Regions from separate parts of the Nocardiopsis sp. KDC1DS13DA1 genome, predicted to be linked through region 1. Evidence: predicted binding sites of a transcription regulator. Region 1 holds the regulator's gene; the other holds the start of a gene.

Region 1 (6,965 bases):
GGCCGTCGCTCCGTCCCCCGCCACCGCCCCCCTCCAGGCCCGGGTGGCCGCCCCGGCCGAGGCGAACGCCGCGGACGGCGCGCGCACCGCCCGGCAGGCGGCCCCGCGCGTGTGACACCGTTCTTGGCGCTCCGAGCCCCGGCCGGGCCTGCGGGGGCGCGTGGACACTGCGAGGGGTGTGCGGGGTTGTGCAGGACGAGGTGAGCCGTGAGCGAGGAACGAGCGGCAGGCGAGGCCGAGGACGAAGAACACCGTTCTTGGCGCTCCGAGCCCCGGCCGAGCCCGCGAGGGCGCATGGACACAGCGAGCCAGCATGAGCACGCCCTCGGGTCGGCGACACTGGTGTTATGCCTTCCGTTGCCCTTGACGGTGATCCCGTCCCGCGGACCGGGGACCTGCCAGCGCCCTCGCTCGCCGAGCTCGGCGAGCGGCCACTCGGGTTCTACGTCCACGTGCCGTTCTGCGTCACACGCTGCGGCTACTGCGACTTCAACACCTACACCGCCGACGAACTGGTCTCACGCGACGGGACCGCCACGGCCTCCCGCGAGACCTACGCCGACCAGGCGGTCGCGGAGGTCGTACTGGCCGACCGCGTCCTGCGCGGTGACCGCCCACGGGTGAGCACGGTGTTCGTCGGCGGGGGGACACCGACCCTGCTTCCGGCGGAGGATCTGGGCCGGATCGTCGCCGCGATCCGCGACCGTTTCGGTCTCACGGCCGACGCCGAACTGACCACGGAGGCCAACCCGGAGACCGTCGACCCCGGCTACCTGGCGCGGCTGCGCGAGGCCGGGTTCACCCGGGTCTCCTTCGGGATGCAGAGCGCCCGGCCGCACGTACTGCGGATCCTGGAGCGCGGGCACACCCCCGGGCGGCCGGAGCAGTGCGTCGCCTGGGCTCGCGCGGCGGGGTTCGAGCACGTCAACCTCGATCTGATCTACGGCACCCCGGGCGAGGACGACGACGACTGGGCCGCCTCCCTGGAGGCCGCGGTCTCGGCCGACCCCGACCACGTGTCGGCCTACTCGCTGATCGTGGAGGAGGGGACCCGTCTGGCCGCCCGCGTCCGCCGGGGCGAACTCGCCGAGCCCGACGACGACAGCATGGCCGACCGCTACCTCATGGCCGACGAGGCCCTCGCCAAGGCGGGGTTCACCCCCTACGAGGTGTCCAACTGGGCGCGCAGTCCCGAGGGGCGCAGTCGGCACAACCTGCTGTACTGGACCGGCGGCCACTGGTGGGGGGTCGGCCCGGGCGCGCACAGCCACGTCGGCGGCACCCGCTGGTGGAACGTCAAGCACCCCGCCGCCTACGCGGCGCGCCTCGCGGCGGGATCGAGCCCCGGTCAGGCGCGTGAGGTCCTCACGGCCGAGGAGCGCCGGTTCGAGCGCGTCCTGTTGGAACTGCGGGTGGCGGACGGGTGCCCGCTGGACCTGTTGGAGCCGCACGGGCGCGTGGCGGCGCGGCGCGCCGTGGCGGAGGGTCTGCTCGACGCCGCCGCCCACGACGCGGGACGCGCCGTCCTGACCCGCCGGGGGCGCCTGCTCGCCGACGCCGTGGTCCGTGACCTGACCTGACCCGGCGGGGCGCGGGCTACTTCACCCAGGTGACGTTGAACGGGTAGCGGTACCACTCGCCCCGGTTGGCGGCCACGCCGCCGAGGATGCCGAAGACCAGACAGACCACGGCGACGACCACCCACGTCAGAATGCCGATGAGCACGATCGTCAACAGCCAGGACACCACGATGCCGATCGTGACGAGGATCTGGAAGTTGAGCGCCTGGACCGACTGGTCACGGACGAACGGCGACTCGTCCTTCTTGACGAGGAACACGATCAACGGAACGACCCAGCCGAACCCCGAGAAGAAGAACCCGGCCAGACCGCCGCCCAGGTGGGTGATCAGACCCATCTGGCGTTCGGCCTGGTTGGGTTGGCCGGTCGTGGCCGAGGAGGGCTCGAAGCCGCCCTGCGGGTATCCGCCGGGAGGGTATCCCCCCTGCGGGTATCCGCCCTGCTGGTACCCGCCGTGCGCGTAGCCACCGGGAGGCGGACCGTGGCCGGGCTCCTGCCCGGGCGGGTACGCGCCCGGAGCGGGTCCGTACCCGGGCTGGGCGCCGCCCTGCGGGCCGGGGGGCGGCGGCTGCCCGCCGGCGCCTTCCTGGCCCTCCTGCCGCCGCCCCCGGTCGTCGGGTTCCTCCGGAGGTGGTGTGTTCGGGTGCGACATGGCGGTGTCCCTTCGTGCTGACTCACTCAGACACTGGCGGGGGGACTACTTCAGGAGACGGATGCTCATCGGGTAGCGGTACGTGGTTCCCTTGTTGGCCCTGGAGGCGCCCGTGACCCCGAAGACGATCGCGAGGATCCAGATCAGGGCGATCAGCACGGACCCGATCCAGGCCAGCCCTGGGAAGAAGATACCCAGTCCGACGAAGACCACGCAGGCGAAGACGTAGGGGATGAGCAGGGTGAGCTGGAAGTTCGCCGCCTCGGACGCGTGGTGGCGGACGACCGGGGACTGGTTGCGCTTGGCCAGGTAGATCGCCAGCGGGGGGATCCAGCCCAGGAACGCGATCACGAACCCGGACAGGTGCGCCATCATCGACACCAGGGTGCCGTCGTCCCCGCCGCCCATCGGTGCCCGACCCTGGACGCCGGGCTGTCCGTAGGCGGCCGGACCGCCCGGGAACGGGGGCTGCACGGGCTGGCCCGGCTGTCCCGGTTGCGGGGTGAACGCCTGCTGGGCGGCCTCCGGATGCTGGGGGTACGCCTGGGGCTGTCCGGGGGCGTGGGGAGGCTGGCCGCCGGAGAACTGGCCGTGGACGGGGGGCTGACCCGCACCGGGCGGGGGCGCGTACGGCGACTGCTCGGCCGCGGGCTGGGCGTACCCCTGCGGGGCGGGCGGCTGCTGGGCGTACCCCTGCTGGTGGGGCTGCCCCGGACCCGGGGGCGGCGCGAAGCCCTGCTGGCCGCCCGACGGCTGCTGGTGCTGCCCGGGCCGGCCCTGGAACTGCTGCTGCGCCGGGTCGGGCGCGGGCGCCTGGAAGCCCTGCTGTTCGGGGCCGGGGGCGTGGGGGGACTGCCCGCCCGACGGCTGTCCGAACACCGCCTGACCCCCCGAGGGCTGGTCGGCCTCCGGTTGGGGGGCGTACGGCGGCTGACCCCCCGAGGGCTGGTCGGCCTCCGGCTGGGGGGCGTACGCCTGGGGCTGGACAGGTGACTGCGGGTTCGCCTGCTGCGGGGGCTGTTCCTGTTGCTGCGGAGACTGCTGGGGAGGCGCGGGCTGCTGGCCCTGGGGGTCCTCCGGGGACGGGGGGTTCGTCGGGGTCTCGCTCATGCTCTTCCTTGGCTCCGCTGCTGAGGGGCGGTTGTTGTCTGTGGGGGCTGTGCCGACGACCGGGGAGGGGCCGAGACGGGCGACCGGCACGACCGGACGCTGTGTCCTCGCCGTCGCCTGGAGTGAATCCTAGGGCGTACGTCCGCCGGGCACGTCCCGGTGTTCGTCCGGATGCGGACCGGTGACGAAGTCGATGAGCTCCTCGACCCGACCGAGCAGCGACGGCTCCAGATCGGCGTAGGAGCGCACCGACCCCAGGATCCTGCGCCAGGCCTCACCGGTCTCCACCGGCCATCCCAGCGCGCGGACGACCCCCTCCTTCCAGGGCGTGCCCCGGGGCACCTCGGGCCAGCGCCTGATACCCAGGCTCCGGGGACGTACCGCCTGCCAGACGTCGACGTAGGGGTGGCCGACGACCAGGACGTGATCGCCGCGCACCCGCCCGGCGATCCTGCTCTCCTTGGAGCCGGGAACGAGGTGGTCCACCAGCACTCCCAACCGGCGGCCGGGACCGGGGGAGAAGTCCGCGACGATCGAGGGAAGGTCGTCGACCCCCTCCAGGAACTCTACGGCCACACCCTCCACACGGAGGTCGTGCCCCCAGACCTTCTCCACGAGTTCGGCGTCGTGCGCGCCCTCGACGTAGATCCGGCTCTGCCGTGCGGTACGCGCCCGGGCGTCCGTCACCGCGATCGAGCCGGACGCGCTGCGCAGCGGTCCCCCCGGCGCGGCCGCGGGGCGCACCAGTGTGACCGGCCGCCCGTCGACGAGGAAGGCCGCCGGTTCCAGGTCGAACACCCGGCGCCGTCCGTGCCGGTCCTCCAGGGTCACGGTCGCCTTGTCCCAGGCCACCACGGCGCCGCAGAAGGTCTCCTCGGCGTCCTCCACGACCAGGTCCCTGCTCAGCGGTGTCTCGGGGACCTCCCGCCGCCCGGGGCGCCGCCAGTCCTGGGCCAGAACGTCACGGCCGTAGCGGCCGGTTCCCTTAGGTGCCACGGTCGTGCAGTCTACTGGTGGGGGCCGCGCCCGGGGTGCCGCCCTTCCCGGCGCGGCCCGGACCCGGTCGGGACGCGCCCGGCGGGTGCGGGCCGGGGACCGCCGGGAGCGCTACTACCCGTCGGTAGCGGACCTCGTTTGCGGCCGGGCTTAGAATTAGCACTGAGGACCACGGAGTGCCAGGAGGTGGCGAGTTGCTGGATGAGCGCAAGCTCGCGGTCCTGCGTGCCGTCGTCGAGGACTTCGTCAACACCAACGAACCCGTTGGCTCCAAAGCCCTCGCGGACCGGCACCGCCTCGGGGTTTCACCCGCGACCATCCGCAACGACATGGTCGCCCTGGAGGAGGACGGCTACATCACCCAGCCGCACACCAGTGCGGGGCGTGTGCCCACGGACAAGGGCTACCGGCTCTTCGTGGACCGTCTCTCCTCGGTCAAGCCGCTCTCGGTCGCCGAACGGAGGGCCATCGAGTCCTTCCTCACGGGTGCGGTGGACCTCGACGAGATCGTCGCGCGTACGGTGCGTCTGCTGGCGCAGCTCACGCGCCAGGTGGCGATCGTCCAGTACCCGTCCCTGACCCGTTCGTCGGTGCAGCACGTGGAACTGGTGCCCCTGGGCGGGCCACGGCTCATGATGGTCGTGATCACCAACACGGGTAGGGTCGAGCAGAGGGTCATCGACGGGCTGGGGACGGTCAGTGAGAGCGCGGTCAACGACCTGCGGGCGATGCTGAACCGGGCCATCGCGGGGCGCCTCCTCGGCGACGTCCCCGACGCGGTGGACGACCTGCCGGCGCAGGTCGACCCGGAGCACCGCCGCATGGCGGTGGCGGTCCTGTCGATCCTGCTGGAGAGCCTCGTGGAGCGCCACGAGGAGAAGATCGTCCTGGCGGGCACCGCCAACCTCGCGGCGGTGGACTTCGCGGCCAGTCTGCGGGACGTGCTGGAAGCGCTGGAAGAGAACATGGTCCTCATCCGTTTGCTGGGTGAGGCGAAGGATCCCTCGATGCTGACCGTGCGCATCGGTGAGGAGAACTTCCACGAGGGCCTGCGCTCCACCTCCATCGTGTCGGCCGACTACGGCGTGGGAAACCAGTCGCTGGCCAAGATCGGAGTCGTGGGCCCCACCCGGATGGATTACCCGGGAACGATGGGCGCCGTACGCGCGGTTGCCCGGTATGTCGGACAGATTTTGGCAGGGCAGTAACTCAGTGGCCAGAGACTATTACCAGGTTCTCGGGGTGCGTCGTGACGCGTCCAAGGACGAGATCAAGAAGGCGTACCGGAGGCTCGCGCGCGAGCTGCACCCGGACATCAACCCCGACCCCGCGACACAGGAGCGCTTCAAGGAGGTGACCCAGGCCTACGAGGTCCTCTCCGACGAGAACAAGCGCCGGATGTTCGACATGGGCCAGGACCCCTTCGCTCCGGCCGGCGGCGGCGCCGGAGGCTTCGGCGGCGCGGGCGGCTTCGCGTTCGACGACATCATGAACGCGTTCTTCGGCGGCGGACAGCCCGGCGGGCGCGGTCCGCGCGAGCGGGTCCGGCGCGGACGCAGCATCAAGATCCGCGTCGAGCTGGACCTCAAGGAGACCGCGTTCGGCGTCAGCAAGGAGATCACCTTCCCCACGGCGATCCTGTGCGAGACCTGCCAGGGCGAGGGGACGGCCTCGGGGTCGCACCGCACCACGTGCGAGATGTGCCACGGCCAGGGTGAGGTCTCCCAGGTCACGCGCTCCTTCCTCGGACAGGTCATGACCTCGCGCCCCTGCCCGCAGTGCTCGGGCCAGGGCACGGTCATCACCGACCCCTGCGCCGACTGCGCGGGCGAGGGCCGGGTGCGGGAGAAGGTCACCCGCACGGTCAAGATCCCGGCCGGGGTCGACGACGGCACCCGCATCCAGCTCGCGGGTGAGGGCGAGGTGGGCCCCAACGGGGGACCGCGCGGCGACATCATCCTGGAGATCGTCCAGCGCCCGCACCCCACCTTCGAGCGGCGCGGCGACGACCTGCACTGCACCGTGACCGTCCCCATGACGGCCGCCGCGCTGGGCGCCTCCTTCGCCTTCGACACCCTCGACGGCACGGAGAACATCGACCTGCGTCCGGGTACCAACTCCGGTCACGTCATCACCCTGCCGAACAAGGGCGTCACCCACCTCGACGGCGGCGGCCGCGGCGACCTGCGCATCCGCGTCGACGTGGAGACCCCCTCCAAGCTCGACGAGGAGCAGGAGGCGCTGCTGCGCAAGTTCGCCGAACTGCGCGGTGAGGACCAGTCGCCCGGGCGCTTCAGCCCCGGCCACGGCGGGTTCTTCGCCAAGATCCGCGACGCCTTCGGAGCCAAGTGACCCCGGCGGTCTTCCTGGTCGACACCGCCGACCTGGCGGCCGACCGGATCGAGGTCACGGGCCCGGAGGGGCGGCACGCCGCCGTCGTACGCCGGATCCGCGAGGGCGAGACGGTGGACCTGTCCGACGGCCTCGGTCGGCGTGCCCGCTGCACGGTGACCGGGGTCGCCAAGGACGGGATCGTCTGCTCGGTGGTCGAACGCTGGGAGGAACCGGAACCCAGCCCGCGCCTGACCGTCGTCCAGGCCCTGCCCAAGGGCGACCGCGGGGAACTG
Region 2 (6,965 bases), on a different contig from region 1:
AACTGCTGGAGCTCGACGGCGCGGCCGACCGGGTGGGCAACGCCCTCTCCGGCGGCCAGCGCCGCCGCCTCGACATCGCGATGGGGCTGATCCACCGGCCCGGGCTGCTGTTCCTCGACGAGCCCTCCACCGGACTCGACCCCCAGAGCCGCGCCAACCTGTGGGAGCACGTCGCCCGCCTGCGGGAGGAGTTCGGCACGACCGTCGTGGTGACCACCCACTACCTGGAGGAGGCGGACGGCGCGGCCGAGCGGGTCCTGGTCATCGACCACGGCCGGGTCATCGCCGACGGCACCGCCGACGAGCTCAAGGGCGGGGTCTCCGGCGACCTGGTCACGTTCACCGCGGAGGACGGGTCCGCAGCCAGGCTGGGGGCGGAGGTGGCCGGGGCGCTGCCGCGGGCGGGCGCGGCCGAGGTCGTCGAGGCGCCGGGGCGCGATCCGGAGGTCCGCGTCCGCGTGGAGCGCGGCGACTCCGCCCTTCCGGGGCTGCTCCGGTCGCTCGACGCGGCCGGGGTCGCCCCCCGGTCCGTGAGCGTGCACCGGCCGACGCTCGACGACGTCTTCCTGACCCTGACCGGACGCAGCCTGCGCGAGGAGGAGCGATGAGCACGCAGACGAAGCCCGCGGCACGGCCGACGGGCGCGCCGACGGTGGCGGCGCGGGGGAGGACGACGGTGGCGCGCGACGTCTGGATCGTCTTCCAGCGGCAGGGGAGGCTGGTGCTGCGGCGTCCGGCGCTGATCCTGTTCGGGATGTTGCAGCCGGTGCTCTACCTGGTGCTGTTCTCCCCGCTCCTGGACGGGCTCGGCGGTCCGACGGGAGAGGGGTCCTGGCGGTGGTTCGTGCCGGGGCTCCTGGTCATGCTCGCGCTGTTCGCCAGCGGGTTCGCGGGGTTCGGCCTCCTGCCCGAGCTGGCGTCGGGCGCGCACGAGCGGCTGCTGGCCTCACCGGTGAGCCGGGTCGCGCTGCTGCTCGGCCGGGTGCTGGCGGACGCGACGATGATGTGCACGCAGATGCTGCTCATCCTCGTGCTCGTCGTCGCGTTCGGGTTCCGGATCCCGCCGCTGGGAGCCGTCGTGGGACTGGCGCTCCTGGTCGTGCTCGGGGTGGGACTGTCCACCCTGTCGTACCTGGTGGCGCTGGCGGCCGGGCAGACCTACGTCTTCGCGCCGATCGTCCAGGGGGCGCTGATGCCGCTCATGCTGCTGTCGGGGGTGCTGCTGCCGATGGACCTGGCGCCGGGGTGGCTGTACGCGCTGTCGCGGCTGAACCCGGTCTCGTACGTGGTGGACGCCGAGCGCGCCCTGTTCGCGGGCGAGTGGGGGTCCGCGGTGGGTGTGGGATGGGCCGTCGCGCTCGGCCTGGCGGCCGCGGCACTCACCCTCGGCGCCCGCTCCACGCGCAGGTCGGCACGGTGAACCGGCCGGTCCGCCGCACGGCGGACCGGCCCGCACGTCCGTGTCCACTCAGCGCGAAATCCGCACGTCGCATCGGATCGTCGCAGGTAAACGCTGGTGAGAGGGCTGTGGAAATCGTGACCACATCGTTTGCACTCTCCATGGGCGAGTGCTAAAAAGGGACCTGGTTAGCACTCGACTTTCCTGAGTGCTAAGCCGGATCGAGGCTGCGAGATCGCGGTTCCCGACAGCGGGGTTGTCGGGGTGGCCGCGGTCGTCCGTCGCGGGCGCACGCCTCGTCCCATCGCGTATCAGCCCGGTCACGGGAGGACAAGAACTCAATGGCAGCCAAACTGATCGCGTTCGACGAGGAGGCCCGTCGCGGCCTCGAGCGCGGTATGAACCAGCTCGCTGACGCCGTCAAGGTCACGCTCGGCCCCAAGGGCCGCAACGTCGTCCTGGAGAAGAAGTGGGGCGCCCCCACGATCACCAACGACGGTGTCTCCATCGCCAAGGAGATCGAGCTCGAGGACCCCTGGGAGAAGATCGGGGCCGAGCTGGTCAAGGAGGTCGCCAAGAAGACCGACGACGTCGCGGGTGACGGCACCACCACCGCCACCGTGCTCGCCCAGGCGCTCGTCCGCGAGGGTCTGCGCAACGTCGCCGCCGGCGCCAACCCGGTCGGTCTCAAGCGCGGCATCGAGGCCGCCGTGGCCCGCATCAACGAGGAGCTCGGCAACCTCTCCAAGGACGTCGAGACCAAGGAGCAGATCGCCTCCACCGCCTCGATCTCCGCCGGCGACACCCAGATCGGCGAGACCATCGCCGAGGCGATGGACAAGGTCGGCAAGGAAGGCGTCATCACCGTCGAGGAGGGGCAGACCTTCGGGCTCGAGCTGGAGCTCGCCGAGGGCATGCGCTTCGACAAGGGCTACATCTCGCCCTACTTCGCCACCGACCTTGAGCGCATGGAGACGGTCCTCGAGGACCCCTACATCCTCATCGTCAACTCCAAGATCTCCAACAACAACGAGTTCCTTCCCGTTGTGGAGAAGGTCCTCCAGGCCGGCCGTCCGCTGATGGTCATCGCCGAGGACGTCGAGCAGGGCGCGCTCCAGACCCTGGTCGTCAACAAGATCCGCGGCACCTTCAAGTCCGTCGCCGTCAAGGCCCCGGGCTTCGGTGACCGCCGCAAGGCCCAGCTCGGCGACATCGCCGTGCTGACCGGCGGCCAGGTCATCACCGAGGAGGTCGGCCTCAAGCTGGAGAACACCGAGCTCGACATGCTCGGCCGCGCCCGCAAGGTCGTCGTCACCAAGGACGAGACCACCATCGTGGACGGCGCCGGTGACGCCACCGCGATCGCCGGTCGCGTCAACGAGATCCGCAACGAGATCGAGCGCACCGACTCCGACTACGACCGCGAGAAGCTCCAGGAGCGTCTCGCCCGCCTGGCCGGCGGCGTGGCCGTCATCAAGGCCGGTGCCGCCACCGAGGTGGAGCTCAAGGAGCGCAAGCACCGCATCGAGGACGCCGTCCGCAACGCCAAGGCCGCGGTCGAGGAGGGCATCCTGCCCGGCGGTGGCGTCGCCCTGCTCCAGGCCAGCGTCCCGGCCTTCGAGAAGCTCGACGTGGACGGCGACGAGGCCATCGGCGCCGACATCGTCCGCCGCGCCATCGCCGAGCCGCTGAAGCAGATCGCCGTGAACGCCGGCCTCGAGGGCGGCGTCGTGGCGGACAAGGTCAAGAACCTGGAGCCCGGGTTCGGCCTCAACGCCGCCACCGGTGAGTACGCCGACCTGTTCAAGGAAGGCGTCATCGACCCGACCAAGGTGACCCGTTCCGCTCTGCAGAACGCCGCCTCCATCGCCGGTCTGTTCCTGACCACCGAGGCCGTCATCGCCGAGAAGCCGGAGAAGGCCGCGGCTCCCGCCGCCGACCCGACCGGTGGCATGGGCGGCATGGACTTCTAGGCTCCGCCTGGAGTCCGAGGTCCGGATACGCGACCTCGCCCGCGACGACCGGGTGGCCCCTTCCGGGGCCGCCCGGTTTCGCTGTTCCCGGGGTCCCCCGCCGACCGGACGCACGCCGGGGGCCGCGCCCGAGAGCCCGGGCGCGGCCCCTGTGCGGATACGGCGAAGCCCGGCGCCGTCCTGCGGGGAGGGCGGAACCGAACGCGGGGGCTGGGGTGGCGGGACTGGTGGCGGCCGGTCCCCGGACGTGTTACCGGTCGCGCGTCGCGAGGAACGCGACGAGCGAGGACAGGAGCCACACGGCTCCCGCCAGTGTCAACGTGACGGTGGTGGGGGCTCCGGCGACGTGGGCCAGGCCGCCGAGTGCCAGAGGCGGGAAGACCGTGCCGAGAAGGGCGAGGAGCGCGGCTGACGCCCTCTCCACCGGCGAACCGGAACGGGCCCTTCCCTGGAGTCTGCCCCAGGCCCCCTCTGCTCCGATGCTCCCTTCCACCGAGTAGGCCACGGGAGTCCTGTCGAACTCCACGTCGGCGCGGACGCGTGGATCCTCCTCGTCGAGGCGGATCTCCCTGGCGTGGGTCTCATCCCGAGTCTCCCGCGACTGCGGGAACCGTCCCCGGGGTTCTCCCATGGGCCCTCCAGCGTTGAGTTGTGATCGCAGGTTCGGTGTCCGGCGGTGTGCTCGGGGCCTGCCGTCGGCACCGCGTGACGCCGCGGCGTCGAGTGTCCACGGTTGGATCCTAGCACGGGAGGCGCTTCTGATGCATTTGATATACATCAGAAGTATGCTCTTGACACGGTCAATCAGATGCTGTTTATACTGATGACTGCTACAGAGATCGATGTCTATTGATCACCGCGCGGATGCGCCCGCGGGTGGTGAGGGGGGTCGGCGTTCCTGGTGACGGGTCGACGATTCTCGCCGTGTCCCCTTTCGGAGGGCTGGTCTCCGCACGCGAACGGTGCGCGGAGTGCCCGGCGTGTCCTCACGAACTCTGTCGTTCCCCGCAGTCGAACCCCGGAACGAGGTCGTGTCATGTCGCCCAAGAGCACGGGAAGCGAGTTGAGAAACGCCTCCCAGAGCGCCGGACGCCCTGGTGGGCGCCGACCGGGAGGCCCGCAGGTGCGGGTGACCGTCAACCTGACCGCGCGCTCCGCCAAGGCGCTGGAGGAGGCCGTGGCGGCGACGGGCGACACCCAGACCGACGTCATCAACCGTGCCCTCCAGGTGTACGCGTACCTGGAGGAGTCCATGGCCCAGGGGGACCGGATCTACGTGGAGAACGCCGAGCGCCAGGAACGCGAGCGGCTCCGGTTCTTCTGAGCTGGCGTTCCTCGTGTGCCCGGACTCTGTGGTGCGGAGGGGGCCCTCGTTGGCCGGGCGCACGCCCGCGGAGAGGCGCACCTCCGGCAGAGCGCGTCGGGTGTCCACAGCTCCCGCTCTCCGCCCGAACCCGCACGCTCCACAACCGCGGAGGAGGCGGTTCCGCCACGGGATCCGTGATGCCGCGGCGGCACCGCCTCCGGACCCCTTCGACCCGGAGCCGGACACCTCCCGGCTCCCCGGCCCCGACCGGTGGTCTTCCCGACCCCTTCCGCGTGGCCGGTCAGACCCGGATGAGCGTCAGGTACGCGAACCCGAGGGTCTGGCGCATGCCGTGGACGCGGGCGTGCCGGTGCCGGTCCGCCCGTTCGCGGACCTCGTCGGCGTTCGGCGCGCCGGGGTGGTGCGCCAACCACTCCTCCCAGCCCAGCGCGTGACGGTTCTCGAAGTCGTCCCACTCCTCCGCCGAGGCCTCGGACAGCGCGAGCAGGCGGAAGCCGTGCGCCAGGGCGAGGTCCACGAGTTCGGGCAGCGGCCGGTACTGGGCCGGGGGGATGAAGGGCATGGCCGCCGCCTCGGCGTCGGTCGGCGGACGCCGCCAGAAGCACTCCCCGAACAGCAGTCTGCCGCCGGGGCGCACCAGGCCGCCCAGGGCCGTGAGCGCGTTCGCGGTGTGCTCCAGGGGGTCGCCGCCCCACACGTGGGTGGCGCCGCTGTTGACCACCACGTCCGCCGGTTCCCCCTCCCACGCGCCGGCGTCGGCCGCCACCAGCTCGACCCGGTCCGCCAGACCGCGTGCCACGGCGTTGGCCCGGCCGTGTTCGAGACTGCTCTCGTCGAGGTCGACACCGAGGCCGGTGGCGGTGGGGTCGGTCGCCAGCGCGCGCAGCAGGAACTCGGCCCATCCGCAGCCGAGGTCCACCACGCGGCGGTCGGTGAGCGGGCCGAGCGAGCGGATCAGCCGGGCGGCGTGTTCGTCGCGGAGCGGGGCGTTGAAGTCCGCGTTCCGGTACAGCGGCGGGATGTCCGGGGTGGTCAAGGTTCCTCCTGGAGCCGGTGTCGTGGGTCGTCGGGTTCGTTCCGGTGCGGCCTCAGCCGCCGTGCCAGGCGCGCCACAGCCGCGCGTAGGTCCCCGCGCGCGCGAGCAGCTCGTCGTGGGTGCCCAGTTCGCTGATCCGGCCCTCCTCCACCACGGCGATCCGGTCGGCGTCGTGCGCGGTGTGCAGGCGGTGCGCGATCGCGACCACCGTGCGCCCCGCGAGCACGCCGCCCAGGGAACGCTCCAGACGGCGGGCCGAGCGCGGGTCGATCAGCGACGTCGCCTCGTCGAGCACCAGGACCTCCGGATCGGCCAGGACGAGTCGGGCCAGCGCCAGCTGCTGCACGTGGGACGGGTCCAGTGCGGTGTTCCCCGAGCCGACCCGCGTGGCCAGCCCGTCCGGCAGCGCGCGCACCCAGGTGTCGGCGTCCACGGCGGCCAGCGCCTTCCACAGCGTGTCCTCGTCGACCTCCTCGCCGTCCTGCGCGAGGGCCAGGTTCTCCGCGATCGTTCCGCGGAACACGTGGCTCTCCTGGCTCAGCAGGATCGCCCGGCGCCCGCGTCCCCCCGACGGCGGCACCGTCGGCTCCGTGCCGCCCGCCCGCGGTCCCGCGCCGTCCCCGATCGGCGGCACCGGCGCGGTCCCTCCGATCCGGACGGTGCCCGAGGTCGGCGGGTGGACGCCCGCGATCAGCTTGCCCAGCGTCGACTTGCCCGCCCCGCTCGGCCCGACCACGGCCAACCGCTCCCCGGGCCGCACGACGAGGTCGACCCCGTGCAGCACCTCGGCGTCCGTGTAGGCGAACCGCACGTCGTCGACCTCGACCGTCCCCGGGGCCGTGCCCGTGCCCGCGTCCGCGGTCGCGGTCGCGGCCGGAGCGGGGGTCTCCTCCTCGACCAGCCCGACCCCGAGCAGCCGCCGCAGGCTGGTGAAGCCCATCATCACACTGTCGATCTCGTCCACCAGCTTCTCCAGCGGCCGCGCCAGCTGTGAGCTGAGGAAGACCGCGGTCGCGATCTGGCCCACGCTGACCGCGCCGTCCAGGTGGAGGGCCCCCGCGGTCAGGAACGTCAGCGCCACGGGGAACTGGTAGGAGAACTCCAACGGCGGATACCACACGCTCCGCAGCCAGAGGGTGTACCGCTCGGCCAGGTAGGCACGGTGCACCCGCTGGTCGTTGAGCCCGATCTGACGGGCCTGCCGTCCGAGCGCCTCGATCGTGCGCGCTC

The links. Region 1 encodes HrcA, which represses chaperone genes, less so after heat shock. Its sites were predicted from a motif close to TTGGCACTCTCNNNNNGAGAGTGCCAA; they were not measured.
Region 2: groL (chaperonin GroEL) is a predicted target of HrcA. The motif match lies at 1,549-1,575, and genes of this name have one in related genera.

What each region holds. Positions count from the first base shown of each region.
Region 1 is NZ_JBVMUY010000030.1:15,247-22,211, forward strand. Features, by position in the region: gene ACTVAJ_RS19470 (LacI family DNA-binding transcriptional regulator) at 1-115, shown strand, start outside; gene hemW (radical SAM family heme chaperone HemW) at 348-1,580, shown strand; gene ACTVAJ_RS19480 (DUF4870 domain-containing protein) at 1,597-2,232, opposite strand; gene ACTVAJ_RS19485 (DUF4870 domain-containing protein) at 2,278-2,607, opposite strand; gene ACTVAJ_RS19490 (hypothetical protein) at 2,596-3,225, shown strand; gene ACTVAJ_RS19495 (DUF3097 domain-containing protein) at 3,472-4,338, opposite strand; gene hrcA (heat-inducible transcriptional repressor HrcA) at 4,533-5,546, shown strand; gene dnaJ (molecular chaperone DnaJ) at 5,551-6,690, shown strand; gene ACTVAJ_RS19510 (16S rRNA (uracil(1498)-N(3))-methyltransferase) at 6,687-6,965, shown strand, end outside.
Region 2 is NZ_JBVMUY010000035.1:270,677-277,641, forward strand. Features, by position in the region: gene ACTVAJ_RS24025 (ATP-binding cassette domain-containing protein) at 1-608, shown strand, start outside; gene ACTVAJ_RS24030 (ABC transporter permease) at 605-1,420, shown strand; gene groL (chaperonin GroEL) at 1,741-3,372, shown strand; gene ACTVAJ_RS24040 (hypothetical protein) at 3,623-4,003, opposite strand; gene ACTVAJ_RS24045 (ribbon-helix-helix domain-containing protein) at 4,409-4,696, shown strand; gene ACTVAJ_RS24050 (SAM-dependent methyltransferase) at 4,980-5,735, opposite strand; gene ACTVAJ_RS24055 (ABC transporter ATP-binding protein) at 5,788-6,965, opposite strand, start outside.